Regions from separate parts of the Nonomuraea polychroma genome, predicted to be linked through region 2. Evidence: riboswitches for the same ligand, from Rfam matches in the RefSeq annotation. Region 2 holds a riboswitch; the other holds the start of a gene.

Evidence for each region. A riboswitch is a leader RNA that binds a small molecule or an ion and turns the genes downstream of it on or off. The one in region 2 is predicted to bind cyclic di-AMP.
Region 1: it holds a riboswitch for cyclic di-AMP, as region 2 does, so the genes downstream of both, EDD27_RS33160 (hypothetical protein) here and EDD27_RS14025 (glycoside hydrolase family 25 protein) in region 2, are expected to answer to the same signal.

What each region holds. Positions count from the first base shown of each region.
Region 1 is NZ_SAUN01000001.1:7,279,965-7,287,215, forward strand. Features, by position in the region: gene EDD27_RS33140 (DUF4032 domain-containing protein) at 1-136, shown strand, start outside; gene EDD27_RS33145 (NAD(P)-dependent oxidoreductase) at 130-735, opposite strand; gene EDD27_RS33150 (winged helix-turn-helix transcriptional regulator) at 790-1,140, shown strand; gene EDD27_RS33155 (alpha/beta fold hydrolase) at 1,178-2,017, opposite strand; gene EDD27_RS33160 (hypothetical protein) at 2,090-2,881, opposite strand; cyclic di-AMP (ydaO/yuaA leader) riboswitch at 3,062-3,198, opposite strand; gene EDD27_RS33165 (DUF5302 domain-containing protein) at 3,326-3,526, opposite strand; gene EDD27_RS33170 (rod shape-determining protein) at 3,711-4,700, shown strand; gene EDD27_RS54715 (hypothetical protein) at 4,697-4,858, shown strand; gene EDD27_RS33175 (ABC transporter permease) at 4,869-6,089, opposite strand; gene EDD27_RS33180 (ABC transporter ATP-binding protein) at 6,089-6,793, opposite strand; gene EDD27_RS33185 (efflux RND transporter periplasmic adaptor subunit) at 6,790-7,251, opposite strand, start outside.
Region 2 is NZ_SAUN01000001.1:3,151,152-3,158,402, forward strand. Features, by position in the region: gene EDD27_RS14020 (VanW family protein) at 1-828, opposite strand, end outside; gene EDD27_RS14025 (glycoside hydrolase family 25 protein) at 958-1,749, opposite strand; cyclic di-AMP (ydaO/yuaA leader) riboswitch at 1,762-1,904, opposite strand; cyclic di-AMP (ydaO/yuaA leader) riboswitch at 2,366-2,511, shown strand; gene EDD27_RS14030 (CHAP domain-containing protein) at 2,523-3,197, shown strand; gene EDD27_RS14035 (cation diffusion facilitator family transporter) at 3,299-4,204, opposite strand; gene EDD27_RS14040 (ArsR/SmtB family transcription factor) at 4,418-4,804, opposite strand; gene EDD27_RS14045 (DUF1918 domain-containing protein) at 4,955-5,149, shown strand; gene EDD27_RS14050 (methyltransferase family protein) at 5,245-5,751, shown strand; gene EDD27_RS14055 (hypothetical protein) at 5,882-7,251, shown strand, end outside.

The DNA of each region.
Region 1 (7,251 bases), 4.1 Mb from region 2:
CGACCACCGCTGGTACCTGTCCGAGCAGGCGGGCGCCGACGTCGGGCTGGAGGCGGCCGTGAAGTCGTACGTGGACAACGTGCTCGTCCACAAGCCCGACGAGAAGGCGCTGCTGCCGGAGGACGCCGCTCAGTAGGCCACCGTGATGCGCCGGCGCGGGTGAGCGCCGTTGTCCAGCTCGTCCGCGACGGCGACCGCGTAGTCCTCGGCGCTGATGAAGCTGCGCCCCTCGGCGTCGGCCAGCAGGTAGTCGTGGCCGATCCGGTAGACCCCGGTACGCTCGCCCGGCGCGACCTCGGCGGCCGGCGAGATGTAGGTCCAGTCCAGGTCCTCGACCGGGAAGAAGAGGCCGAGCGCCGAGCGCTGGGCCAGTGCTTCCTTTTTGTAGATGTCCGGGAACTCGGGCGTGTCGACCAGGTCGAGGTCGGGCGCGACCTTGAGGCCGCCGGCGCCGCCGACCACGATCAGCCGACGCACCCCGGCCTCGCGCACGCCCTCGATCAGGGCCCGGTTGGCGTCGAGGAACGGCCCCTCCGGCTCGGTGCCGTCCCGCGGCGGGGAGATGGCGCTGACCACGGCGTCGTGCCCCTTGGCCAGCGTGGCGGCGTCGTGGACGTCGCCCTTGACCGGGCCCCCTGAGCGGCTGACGCCGGTCACTTCGTGCCCGCGACGGGTGAGCTCTGCGACGATGCGCTGGCCGATCATGCCGGTCGCGCCAAAGACAAGAATCTTCATACCGGCAAGAGTATCCGTCGGATACTGGTTACTTCATCGTGCTATAAGTACCTTATGGATACCGGTGATGTCTTCGACCCCAACTGCCCGACGAGGGTGGTTCTGGATCGGATTGGGGACAAGTGGTCGGTGCTGGTGTTGCTCAGCCTCATCGGCGGGCCGATGCGGTTCACGCAGTTGCGGGCCCGGATGGGTGGGGTCACGCCCAAGGTGCTGACGCAGACGTTGCGGGCCATGGAGCAGGACGGGCTGGTCACGCGGGAGGTGTTCGCCGAGGTGCCGCCGCGGGTGGAGTACACGCTGACGGATCTCGGGCGTTCGCTGCACGAACCGATCTCGGCGGTGGCCGCGTGGGCGGAGCGGAACGTGGCCGAGATTCTCCGGTACCGCGAGAAATCCGCCTGAGCGGCCCGCATCCGGGCACGGGCCGCTGCCGAGGCTTTCAGGCGCTCGTGAGCTTGGTGATCTCGGTGGCGATGTCGGGCCAGAGCGCACGCGGCAGGTCGTGGCCCATGCCGGGATAGGTGACCAGCCTGGCGCCGGGAACGGCCGCCGCCGTGGCCTGGCCTCCCGCCACGGGGACGAGCGGGTCCGCCTCCCCGTGCAGGACGAGCGTGGGCGCCTTCACCTGCGTGAGCGACTCCGTGCGGCTGCCCGAGGCCATGATGGCGGCCAGCTGCCTGGCCGTGCCCGCAGGGTCGAAGCACCGGTCGTAGGCCGTCCCGGCCAAGGTGGTGATCCACTCGCGGTCCAGCTCGTAGCCTGGCGAACCGATGACGGACCAGGTCCGCAGCGCCTGCTCCAGCACGCCGTCCCGATCGGCCGGCGGCGTGGCCATGAGCACCGCGAGCGCCTCCGCGGTCGGCGGGGCTACCTCGGTGCCCGGTGTCGACATGATCGAGGTCAGGGTGAGCACCCGTTCGGGATGCCGGATGGCCAGGGTCTGGGCGATCATCCCGCCCATCGACGCCCCGACCACGTGGGCGGCGGGCCAGGCAAGCGCGTCCATGAGGCAGGCGGCGTCGTCCGCCAGGTCGTCGAGCAGGTACGGCGCGGGCGCCCCCGCCTCGGGGACGCCCTTGTCGTGGAAGTGCGTGGACAGGCCCGCGTCGCGGTTGTCGAACCGCACGACGTGGTGGCCCTGCTCCGCCAGCAGCCGGCAGAACTCCTCGTTCCAGTGGATGAGCTGAGCACCGAGCCCCATGATGAGGAGCAGGGGTCGTCCTGCCGGCGAGCCGAAGGTCTCGTAGGCGATGTCAATGCCGTTGGCGGTTGCGCGCATGGTCACGGAGACCAGAATGACATTCTGGTCTCCGTACGTAAAGTCAGCGCTTGACGAGCCTGCGGCGCGTAGTCAGCTCTTGAGGAGCCTTCGGCCGAGCACCGCGCCACCGCCGGCCAGGGCCAGGATGCCCGTGGCGAGAACGGCGCCGCTCACCGGACTGGACGCCCCGACCTCGGCCTCGGTGTCCTCTGCGCTCGCGGGAGCGGAGACACGCTCAGGAGCGGCGACGGCCTTCCCGCCCGCCGGCTCCTCGGTGGGCTCAGCGGCCTTTCCGGCCGCCGGCTTCTCGGTGGGCTCCTCTTCGGCCACGACCTTGGGGGGCTCGGCCGGGTTGGTGTCCTTCCTGGCCCAGGCGCCGGTGGAGAAGGGGACCGGCTGGTTCTTCTTGCCGACACCGGGACCCCACTTGGTGATGACGTAGTCGATGTCGATGTGGCCCTGGCCGCCGACGCCGTCCACGTGGAGCGTGTCGGGGTTGAACGTGCCGCCGGTCAGCTCGGCGAAGGTCTTGGCGTCCAGGTCGAGCATGATGCCGCGGTTGGACGGCGTGCCCGGGCCGCGGTCGCCGACGAAGAAGGGCAGCTTCTTGCCCTTGTAGATGACGTATCCCTCGGTCAGCAGCGGCCAGCTCGGGCTGGCGGCGAGCCCCTTCTGCATGGGCTTGCCACTGGCCGGCATGCCGGTGTCACCGGCGCGGCCGGAGCCGTCGTCCCAGAAATAGGACGCTGTGGTCGAGCCCTTGAGCAGGACCTTCTGTTCGTTGTCGGAGTCGGCCTGGGCGGCTGTACAGGCGATGGTCAGCGTGGTGGCGGCGGAGGCGGCGAGCAGGGCGCAGGAACGCAGGCCAAAACGTGCAGACATAGAGCAGTGAGGTCCTTTGCGAGGGGTCAGGGACACGCGCTCCTGAAAAAGGGCGTAGCAAAGCAGAAAGCCGAGCGGGGGTTACTACGCGGAGCGCGGAAAGAGCCTGGGAAAAGGGCCGATCAGCCGGTGGCCGGCACGACGCTGTCTGGGGGTACGACGCGGTGATACATCAATGAGGTGTCCTCTCCATCACGCCTACCGGGTTAGCTGACGGGTTCGGGCTTGGAGGATGCCCTACCGGCCAGGTGGCCGGATTCACCCCTGAGGGATGGGTCCCCGGTTCCCGATCGCTCGGGATTCGGCTATGTAATGGCCCACACTGTAACCACGTATTCCGGACATACGCAAACGATTCATCATGAATCGGACAAAAGATCTACCTTCATATGAAGGCATAGAAAGAGGGGGCACGGCATGCCGTACCCCCTCGAAATTCGAGCCTCAGCCGCCGCTCTTGCGCCTGAACGATCTTTTACTCGCAGCCGGGCCGTGCGCCCCGTGGATCTTCGATGGGTCGCCACCCCTGCCACCCGCGCCCGACCCCGCGTGCTGGTTGCGCTTGCGCTCCAGCGCCTCACGGAACTTGCGCTTCATCTCGTCCTCGGAAGTTTCGCTGGTTTCCGGCTCCGGTGTATCCGCCATGAGGACCTCCATGGTGTTGGGGACAATCACAGCTTCGCACGGCCCCGCTTGTGGCGCGAAACCGGGGCGGTGCGGCACGCGGCCCGAGCTCAGATGCCTTGAGTAAAGACGAACCGTTCCTGGTATTGCGTTGGGGCGCACCTGGAAACAGAAGCCACATGACGGTCAACCCCCCGGAGCGGCGATGAGCGTCCTCGGCCACGACCTGGCGATGGATCTCGGGGCGGCGAGGACGCGGATCTACGTCAAGGGCAAGGGCATTGTCCTGGACGAGCCCTCGGCCGTCGCGCTCGACGCCGAGACGGGCAAGGTCCTCGGGTACGGCGCGGCAGCCGTGGGCGTGCCCGGCGAGACGTGCTGGCCGATCAGCGCCGGTCTGCCTGCCGACGGTGAGCTCACCCGGCGCCTGCTCCGGTATTTCATCCGCAGAGTGCACAGACATCCGTTCGCCCGGCCGCGCGTGGTCATGGCCGTGCCCGAGGACTCCACGCCGATCGACCGGGCGGCGCTGCGGGACCTGGCGTTCGAGGCGGAGGTGCGGGACATCCTGCTGATCCCGCACGCCCTGGCGGCGGCGCTCGGCGCGGGCGTGCCGGTCAAGGACTGCGCCGGGTGGATGGTCATCGACATCGGCCGCGACGCGGCCAGGATCGCGGTGCTCTCGTACGGGGCCGTGGTGGCCTCCGGCACGGTGGCCGTCGGCGGCCATGCCATGAGCAAGTCGATCGTCCGTCTGGTCGAGCGTGACCACGGGCTGCTGATCGACGAGGAGGAGGCGGAGGCGGCCAAGCGCCGGGCGGGCTCGGAGTGGAAGCCGCTGGACCGGCAGGTGCTGGTCCGCGGCAAGGACACGGAGACCGGCCAGGAGCGCACGGCCGCGCTCCCGGTGCAACTGATCTACGAGGCGACGAGGCAGCCGGTCGAGTCCATCGAGCGGGCGGCGGCCGGGATCGTGGAGCACTGCCCGGCCGAGTTGGTGGCCGACCTCGGGGAACAGGGTGCGGTGCTGGTGGGGGGTGGCGCGCTGCTACGCGGGCTGTGCCGGCGGATGCGTACCGCCTTGTGCATGCCGGTGCGCAGGGCGGAGCGGCCGCTGGAGTCCGTGGCGCTCGGCCTCGGACACTGTGTCGACGACCTGGGACTGATCGCCAAGCTCAGGGGCGGCGGCGTGTGACGCCGGGCCTGGTCGTCTTCGGCGACAAGCGCTCGCTGCTGAAGGAGCTGGTGGACGTCACCGTCGCGGGTGCCGACGAGCCGGTGGCGTGGCCGCCCGAGCAGTGGGAGGAGTGGACGCACCGTACGCTGGCCGCCCAGCTCCTCCAACCCACGTGACAGCACGTGGCTACGGCGTGGCCAGCGCCTCCGTCGGGGACAGACGGGAGGCGCGGATGGCCGGATAGAGGCCGGCCATGGCGCCGATCATCAGCGTCGCCGCGAGGCCGCCGACGGTGGCCCAGGCCGGCACCACGGAAGGCCAGCCACTGTAGAGCGCGTACCCCATGGTGACGGCGGTGCCCAGGAGCACGCCGCCCGCTCCCCCGATCGCCGACAGCAGCAGCGACTCGGCCAGGAACTGGGTGCGGATCTGGCCGCGGGTCGCGCCCAGCGAGCGGCGCAGGCCGATCTCCGCGCGGCGTTCCAGCACCGAGATCACCATGGTGTTGGCCACGCCGACACCGCCCACGAGCAGGGCCACCGCGCCCACGCCCAGCAGGAGGTTGGCGAACGCCTGGCTGGTCGCCTGCTTGGCGGCCAGCGCGTCGGACGGGCGGGAGACGTCGATCTCGTTCGGCGCCTCCGGGTTGGCGGTGCCGGCGAGGACCTGACGTACCGCCTCCAGCTTGGCCTCCTCCGACCGGGTGTAGAGCGTGGTCGGGTGCCCGTCGAAGTCCAGCCGTTCCTCCGCCACCGGCCAGCCGACCATGACGCCGCTGTCCAGGTCGGTGGCGAGCGCGACCGGGTTCAGCACGCCGACCACGGTGAAGCGCTCGCCGCCGACGACGACCTGCGTGTCCTGGCTGACCGAGCCGATGCCGAGCCGCTGGGCGGCGGCCGAGCCGAGCACCGCGGCCGGGTACCGTTCGGTGGCCTGGTTGAGCCAGGTCCCGCTGCGCAGCGTCGCGCCCACGGTGGCCAGCAGGTCGAGGCGGGCGGCGTACGTGGTGATGCCGCCGGTCTGGGCCTCGGGGATCTGCTCGGACCGGTAGACCTTGGCCTCGGAGACCTTCGCCACCGCGGAGGCCGCCTGCACCGGGCCGATGCGCTCGATCATCGCCTCGGCGTCCTTCGGCATCTGCGCCGCCTCGCCCGCGAGCGTGGTGCCCGACGTGACCGTGAGCAGGTTGGTGCCGAGGGCGGAGAGCGTACGATCGAGCTCGGCGCCCGAGGAGGACGAGAGCCCGACAACGCCCACCATGGCCGCGATGCCGATGGCGATGCCGAGCGCGGACAGGAACGCCCGCAGCGGGCGCGTCCGCAGACCGATCGCGCCCACCCGCATCACGTCGCCCAGCCGCATGCCGGCCGGGGCCAGTTTGGGCCGTTTCACCTCGACGAGGGTCATCACGCCACTCCTGATTCGGCCATTTCCGGCGCTGCGGTGTCCGAGATGATCTCACCGTCACGCATCCCCACCTGCCGCGGCAGGCTGGCGGCGATCTCCCGGTCGTGCGTGATGATCACGATGGTCGTGCCGGACGTGTTCAGCTCGTGCAGCAACTCCATGACCCCCGTGCCCGACACGGAGTCCAGGGCCCCGGTCGGCTCGTCGGCCAGCACCAGCGGCGGCTCGCCCGCCACGGCCCTGGCGATGGCCACGCGCTGCCGCTCGCCGCCGGACAATTCGTGCGGCTCGTGGTCCATGCGATGCCCGAGACCGACCCGTTCGAGCGCGGCGGCCGCCCGGCGGCGCCGCTCGGACCGGCTCATACCGGTGTAGATGAGGCCGTCGGCCACATTGTCCAGCGCGGGGACCTTCGCGGCGAGGTGGAAGTGCTGGAAGACGAAGCCGATCGTGGTGGCGCGCAGCGCCGAGAGCTGGCCGTCGGACAGTTTCGAGACGTCGTAGCCGTCGATGTGGATGGTTCCCGACGTCGGCCGGTCGAGGGTGCCGATGACGTTGAGCATCGTCGACTTCCCCGACCCCGACGGGCCGACGATGGCGATGAGCTCACCGTGCTCGATGCGCAATGTCACCGAGTTCAGCGCCGTCACCCCGCCGGGGTAGGACTTGGACACATCCGTCAGCGCGATCATGGGGTACGTCACTTCGGCATCCCCACGGTCATGCCTTCGGTGAGCCCGTCACCTTCGACCTCGACCCGCCCGCCGGCGAACAACCCCGTCTCCACGGCGATGTACCGGGATGTGCCGCCTTCGATGATCTCCAGGCCGAACCCGCCCTCCTGCAGCGCCACGAGCGCCGCGACCGGCACGGTGAGCACGTTCTTGCGCTGCGAAGCGGTGAACGTCACATCCACCGATGCCTTGTCGAGCCCGTTGGCGGCCTTGGCGTTGCCGATCGAGACCAGGGCCTCCACCCGGGTCTCGGGGTCGGCGTTCTGGCTCTCGCCCGGCACGATGACCGTGGCGACCTCGGTGACCTTGCCTTTCACGCTCTTGCCGTCGGGCAGCGTGACTTCGACCTTGGCGCCCTTCTTGGCCATCCGCTGGTCCTCGGCCTCCAGTTCGACGGTGACGACCTTGGACGTGCCCGTGTACGTCAG
Region 2 (7,251 bases):
GTCGCGGGCGTCGAAGGAGGGCCGCAGCCCTCCCTGGCCGTCGGCGACGAAGCGCAGGCCGGCGGCGATCTGCGACGGGGAGAGCTGGACCTTCTTCGCGCCGCTGGTCAGCGTGAACGGGGCTGCGACCGCCGAACGGGCCACGGTGGTGGCGACACGGCGCACCTCCGCCGCGGAGACGCTCGGCTGCACGGCCCGGGTCGTCAGCGCGATGGAGGCGCGATTGCCGATGAAGGCGTCGCGCACGGCGCGTCCCGCCCCTTCCTGATCGAGCGCGCGGCCCGGCTTGGGGAGCACCGTCTGGGGTTCGACCCCCTGGTAACGGACGCCGCCCTGGCGCGGCCTGGTGTCGACGGCCTTGGCCAGCTTGCCCAGCTCACCGGCCAGAACGCGGTCATCGACCGTGACGCGGGGCTGGAGGTCGCGAGGGCCGCCGAACAGCGCACGGACGATGCCCGCCGGAGTGGAAGCGCCCTCCATGGCCGCCTCCACGGTGGCCGGGATGTCGAAGCCGAGCCCCAGCTTCGCGGGCGTCAGTCGTGCCGTCCTGCCTGCCGCGGTCAGCGTCACGGGACGTGTTTCACGCTTGCCGAGCTCGCGCTCCAGGCGTGCGCGGGCATCGGCCGCTGACAGGCCGCCGATGTCGATGCCGGCGACGCGCGTGCCCCGGGCCGTCTCACCTGCCAGGACGACCGCGGGCACGGCGTAGGCGAGGACCGGGACGGCGACGACCGCCGCCACGATGACCGCCAGCCGTCGATTCCGGCTGCCCGCTGCCGCCCGCCGGCCGTCCGCCGGCGCAGGTGGGTGCATGACGCGCCGGGTCATCCCACCCCCGCGTGAAGGGGGGATGCCGCGGCCCGGGCGACCGCGGTCCTCAGCCGTGGGTCCACGTCATGCATGGTGCGAGTCTAGCGGGAGCCTACTCATGGTAATCGTGGGGTTGTCCGGGGTGACTCAGGCCGCGGGGCGGCCCAGGTCACGCAGCTCGTCAGGGGTCAGCGCCGAGACGTTCTCGTCCACGGGGACGTCGGTGTACTGGTGGATGGTCCAGGACTTCCAGTCGGCGGGCGGGGCAAGCTGGCCCTTGGGCTTGCTGTAGTGGGCGACCCAGAGCGGATATTCGGCCAGGCCCTTGCCGTAGGTGTTGGCGAAGTTCCAGCCGCTGTAGAACATCGGGGTGACCCCGGTCTTGGCCTTCACGTGCGACAACCACGCCTTGGCCCAGGCGTTGACCTCGGCGACGGACTGGCCGTCGGTGGTCTCCAGGTCCAGGACGAGCAGGTCGCCGTGCTTGGCGGGCTGGGAGTTCACCACCGACAGGAAGTGCTCCGCCTCGGCGATGGGGTCGTTGGAGGGGTGGCCGTAGTGGTACGCCCCGCGCACGATCTGCTTCTTGTCCAGCTCCTGCCAGTGCCTGGCGAACGAGCGGTCGCGGAAGGTCGTGCCCTCGGTGGCCTTGATGATGCCGAACTGGGCCGAGCTCGCGGCCCAGTCGTACAGCGGCTCGTGGTTGGAGACGTCCAGGCCGAAGGCCAGCGGTCCGGATTCCGGCTGAGCCTCCTCCACGGGGCTGTGCCGCACGGGAGTCTGCTCGGAGGACGAAGCGAGCGCTGTGCCGACCACGCCGGTGACGGCGGTGGTTCCGGCCAGGATCACGCCACCGAGGGCGAGAGCGAGGCGCTTGGAGGGGAAGTCGAGACGGTTCTTGAGGGAATGGACGACTGCGGCAAGCTGGTGCTTGAGCATGGGGGCATTGACTCCTTGCTTCCATACCGCCTACCGGGTTAGCTGACGGGTTCGGGCGTGGAAGTGCCCTACGCACGCAGCCTGGGCTGGCGTGCGATTCACCCCAAAGGTTGGGTCCCCGGCTCCGCGAGGCGCGGATTAGGCGGCCGGACGCCATCCCAAGGGGTTCCTCGGAACAGCGCACGGTCCGGTCAACGGAACGGCAACGACACGACGAGAACCCGCCACGACGTATACCGCGGTTACGCAAAAGGTATATATCTACCCATAGATAGCGCAAGAGGGACAATCCTCATTCTCTGGAGTCGTGGACGAGCTGCCCTCGGAGGGGCACCTTGATCGCAGGGCCACTACGGCTCAGAGCGGGATGGATATGGCACGCGCCGGCGCTTTGGCAAACCCCGTTCCGGGTCCGTAGTAGGTAAAGAATTGCGCCCGCAATCCCCTACGTCGCAGGGGATTCTGTTGCCTTCGCCCGAGCCTGGCTTGCATCTTTCTATGCGGTCCGCTTACCTTTGAGGACTCAGGGCGTACGCCTGGCAGCACTACATGCCGCGGGACGCCCTATGTTTTGCCGAGACCGCGTCTCACCAGCACGACATTCAGATTCGTGACGATGACGCGGCCGCCGAATTCGCGATCACGCGAAACCGGGGACCCAATTTTCTGGGGTGAATCGACGCGCTTTCCTATGAGCGCGCCGTTGGGCACTTCCACGCCCGAATCCGTCAGCTAACCCGGTAGGCGGCATGGAAGCAAGGAGCAATCTCAGTATGGCCAAGAACGTCTTCACCCGTGCCCTGAAGCCCGCGAGCCTTTCCCTGTTCGCCGCCGGGATCAGCGTGGCGGCCGGCGCGGTCGCCACCGGCGCCCCGGCCTTCGCCGCCGACAACGAGTCCACGCCGCGTACCAGCGGGGCCTCGTACCAGGCCATCCCGCAGAAGGGCGCCGGCCAGGTGAGCGCCAACACGGTACTGAAGATCGCCGAGTCGCAGATCGGCGTGACGGAGAACGCCGCGGGCGGCGGGACGCCGTTCCACAGCTGGTACATGTCCTCCCCGCGGGCGGCCGAGACGATGGTCCGCGACGGCGGCAACCTGCAGGCCTACGCCAACGCCCCGTGGTGCGCCATGTTCGTCTCCTGGGTCGGCGAGAAGGCCGGCGCCCGGCCGACCGTCGGCTGGGACGCCTACACCGTCACCTTCGCCAAGTGGTTCCAGGCCAACAAGCACTGGGGCACCCAGGCCAAGCCCGGCGCCGTGGTCTTCTTCGACTGGCAGGGCGGGGGCACCAGTGGCATCGACCACGTCGGTCTGGTGAAGAAGGACAACGGCGACGGCACGATCACCACGATCGAGGGCAACACCGGCAACGGCAAGGTGGAGCAGCGCATCCGGCCCTACGCCCACGTCGTGGGCTACGGCTACCCCCAATACAAGACGGCCTGACCGCGAGGCGGGTCAGCAGACTCCTTGTCCAGTGCGATGGTCGAGGGAGCACGGGTGGTGCAGGACGACTCCTGCACCACCCGTTTGCTCTGCCCCGAGGGTCACCAGCCCAGCTCGTCGCATCCCTGATGGTCCGTGGGCTCGACCTGCAGGGTGGCGTGGGCGATGTGGTGGCGGCGCAGGAGCAGGTCGCGGGCCTGGTCGAGGACGGCGTGGTTGTCGTTCGGGTCGCTCGTGACCAGGTGGGCGGTGGCGACGTTCATGCCGGAGGTGAGCGTCCACAGGTGGAGGTCGTGCACGTCGCGGACGCCGTCGATGGCCGACAGGTCGGCGGCGACCGCCGTGGCGTCGATCCCCTCCGGCACGTGCTGGCCCAGCACGGCGAAGACTTGACGGCCGAGCGAGACGGCGCGGACGGCGACGAAGACGCCGATGGCCAGGGCGACGAGGGTGTCCCAGAAGGACTGACCGGTGGTGGCGACGAGCCAGCCGGCGACGATGACGCCGACCGAGCCCGCGGTGTCCGCCACGACCTCCAGATAGGCGCCCTTCACGTTGAGGCTCTCGGTGGCGCCCGAACGCAGCAGCAGCAGCGCCGCGACGTTGACGATCAGGCCGATGGCGCCGACGACGAGCATCGGCCCGGAGGAGACCTCGGCAGGGCCGCCGATGCGGCCGAGGGCCTCGATGACGACGTAGATGGAGACACCGAGCATCATGGCCACGGCCAGCAGCGAGGCGAACACCTCGGCCCGGTAGGAGCCGTAGCTGCGGCGCCCGGTGGTGTCGGGCCTGGTGGCGATACGTGTGGCGACGAGAGCGGCGCCCAGGGTGACCACGTCAGCGGCCATGTGACCGGCGTCCGACAACAGCGACAACGATCCGGACAGCAGCCCGAACGCCAGCTCGACGATGAAGAAGACGCCGATGAGCGCGAAGGCGGCGGCCAGCCGCCACCGGTGTCGGCCACCGGCATGGCCGTGTCCGTGTCCGTGCCCGGCGCTCATCCGGCGATCTCGCTGTCTCGCGTGCCCGGGCGAACGCCGCGGGAGAGGCCGAGCTGCACGCCGCCGGCCCGGCGGGGGACGATCGGGCTCGCACTCTCAACGCCTGAAGAGCTGTTCACATATGAACGATAGCGACACCCGTGACCGGCTTGTCAACAAGCAGCGACTGCCGCCACCTCCGTGTCCCGCAGGCGGCGCGGCCACGCGGTCGTGTCAGCGCTCGCCGCGTTCCGGATGGATGGCCTGCGTGTGCTCGGTGTGCGCCACCGCCAGATCCAGCAGCATCCGGACATGCGCGTCGTCAAGCCGGTAGTAGGCCATCCGGCCGGCCCGCCGCACCGACACCACGCGATGCGCGCGGAGCAGCCGCAACGCGTGTGACGTGGCCGATTCGCTCAACCCGCTCACCACGGCGAGATCACAGACGCACAGCTCCCCCTCCAGCAGTGCCAGCAACAGCCGCAACCGGCCGGGATCGGACAGCAACCCGAAGACATCCGCGGTGTCCGCCAGATCTCCGTCACCGGGCATGCGCGAGCGCACCACGGCGACCCGCTCGGCGTCCACCACCCGCGTGCTGCAGCTCTCGAGATCCGACACCTGGTTATTTGAAGAAGCCTTCATACGTCAACCTTAGGTCACGCGGTGGGCGTGCCGCGGCCCGGGCGCCTGCCTTCCCTCGGAAGAGTGGCTGATGCAAGGTGGGGGTGAACCTCAAAGTTGTCCTTGCCCCAGCTGAGAGGAGCGATCATGCACGCGAACGTCGGTGACATCTTGCTCGTGCACGGCCACGTCGTCGGCCAGAAGGACAGGAAGGGCCAGATCGTCGAGGTCCGGGGCCCGGGCGGCGCACCGCCCTTCCTCGTCCGCTACGACGACGGCCACGAGCAGCTCGTCTACCCCGGCCCGGACGCGGTGGTGATGCCGGCCGGCGACGAGTCCTGACGAGGCGGCGGGAGTCCTGCCCACAAGCGTTGACACTGGCGGGAACCGCTTCTTAAACTCATCATGTAGTGAATTCAATGGTGAGGAGCGATTCCATGCGCAGGACTCCCGCAGCCGTCGTCAGCGCAGTCTTCTTCGCCGTCGCGCCGGGCACCGTCGCCGTCCTGATCCCGTACTGGATCAGCGGATGGCGCCTGCGCGACCCCTTCCCTGACCTGGTCATGATCCCGTTCAAGGCGCTGGGCGCCGTGCTGGTGCTCGGCGGGCTGGCCGTGCTGGTCCATGCGTTCGTCAGGTTCGTGGTCGAGGGGCTGGGCACGCCGCTCCCGACCGCGCCGCCCGACCGGCTGGTCGTCGGCGGCCTCTACCGCCACGTCCGCAACCCCATGTACGTGGCGATCTTCGCCGCCGTCATCGGGCAGGCCATGATCTTCGGGGACCCGTGGCTGCTGGTCTACGTCGCCGTCATGGCGATCCCCGTCTACGCGTTCGTGCGCTGGTACGAGGAGCCGCACCTGCGCGCCAAGTTCGGCGCCGACTACGACGACTACCGCACCCACGTGCCGGGCTGGTGGCCGCGGCTGAGCTCGTACCACCCCTGACAAACCTCCGTCGCCCCGGATGTTGGAGTTCCCATTTGCGTGACGGTTTGACTACCGGTGAGGAATATGGTCGTCTCGTGACCATTGTTTCTGATGGGATGAATTAGACCGGTCCGGGGGAGAACCTTTCATGCCGCACGCCCTCCTGCGCGTGCTCGCCTCGACGGCCATCGCCAGCACTGTCCTGGTGGCCGTGCCGCCCGCCGCAGAGGCGGGCGTGCGCACGTCAGCGGGAACGGCCGTCACCGTCCGGCCGGTGCCCGCCGTCGAGGAGCCGCCGGCAGCCGTGGCGACCGTGCCCACACGGCCGTCGCTCGCCGTCCGGCCCGCGGTGAACGAGCCGGTGGGACCGGCCAAGCCCGAGGTGACCACGGCCGCGGGACCCGAGCTGATCGACCAGGTCACCGCCGACGCCGCCGCCGTCCTGCGGGAGCAGGGAGCCGGCGGTCGAACGCCGGACGTGCGGAAGATCCTGCCGGACACCGGGCAGGCCCAGACGTTGTCGCTGATCAAGCCGCTGGCCGCGGTCGCCAAGGTGTTCGACGGGCTCGGCAAGGCCGTGCCGGGGCTGACGTACCGGCTCTGCGTCCAGAGCGCGGAGGTGCCGGTGTCCTGCTCCATGCGGCAGCCCGTCGGCGTGCCCGCGGCCGCCGACGTCACCGGCGACGGCACCCCCGACCTCGCCGCCGACCTGATCCCGGCGGCCATGCCCGCCGACGGCGCGATCGGGCTGGGCTTCGCGGTCAAGCGGCTCGCGCGGGAGAACCTCAAAGCCCAGGTCTGGGCCGAGTACGACGGCAAGGTGTCGGTCGGATTCGACGGGCTGCGGGGCGGCTCGTCGCTGTCGGACTTCGACCAGGGCACGTTCACGGTGGACCTGACAGGCAAGCGGGTGAAGGCCGTGGTCAAGCGCACCAAGCCGGGCGCCTCCGCGGCCGTGATCGCGGGGCTGACCGGGCGCAGCGCGGTGAGCCTGCGCCAGACGCCGGCCACCGCCAAGCTCACCGTGAACGCCGCGCTCGACTCGCCCGCGCTCGACGTCACCGCCTCCGCGCCCGCCAAACTGGAGGCGCTGGCCGTGACCGGACGCCAGTTCACCGAGGCCGTGCTCGACCGGATGCCCACCCGCGCCGAGGTGCGCCTGTCGGGCGGCGAGATCCGCTTCGCCGGGCCGTCCCCCATGGCCCGCGCCCGGGTGCACCACTACACCTACCGCGACGGGCGGCTGGCCAGGGCGGTGAGCGCCGAACTGCGGAAGGTGCCGCCCACCCTCACCGCCAAGTACACCGCCGCGAACGGCCGCCAGACCCTGTCCGTCGACTCCGGGCGCCCTCGCGCCGGCGCCGCCGAGCTGCTCTTCTTCGACAGGAACGCCGACAAGACCGTCCTGCGCGCCGAGCTGAGCGACCTGCCCGCCAAGGTGCGCCTGGTCAACGACATGGCCGAGCACCGCGTCACGCACACGACGAGCTCGCCCATCGGCAGGTTCGCGGTGGTGCT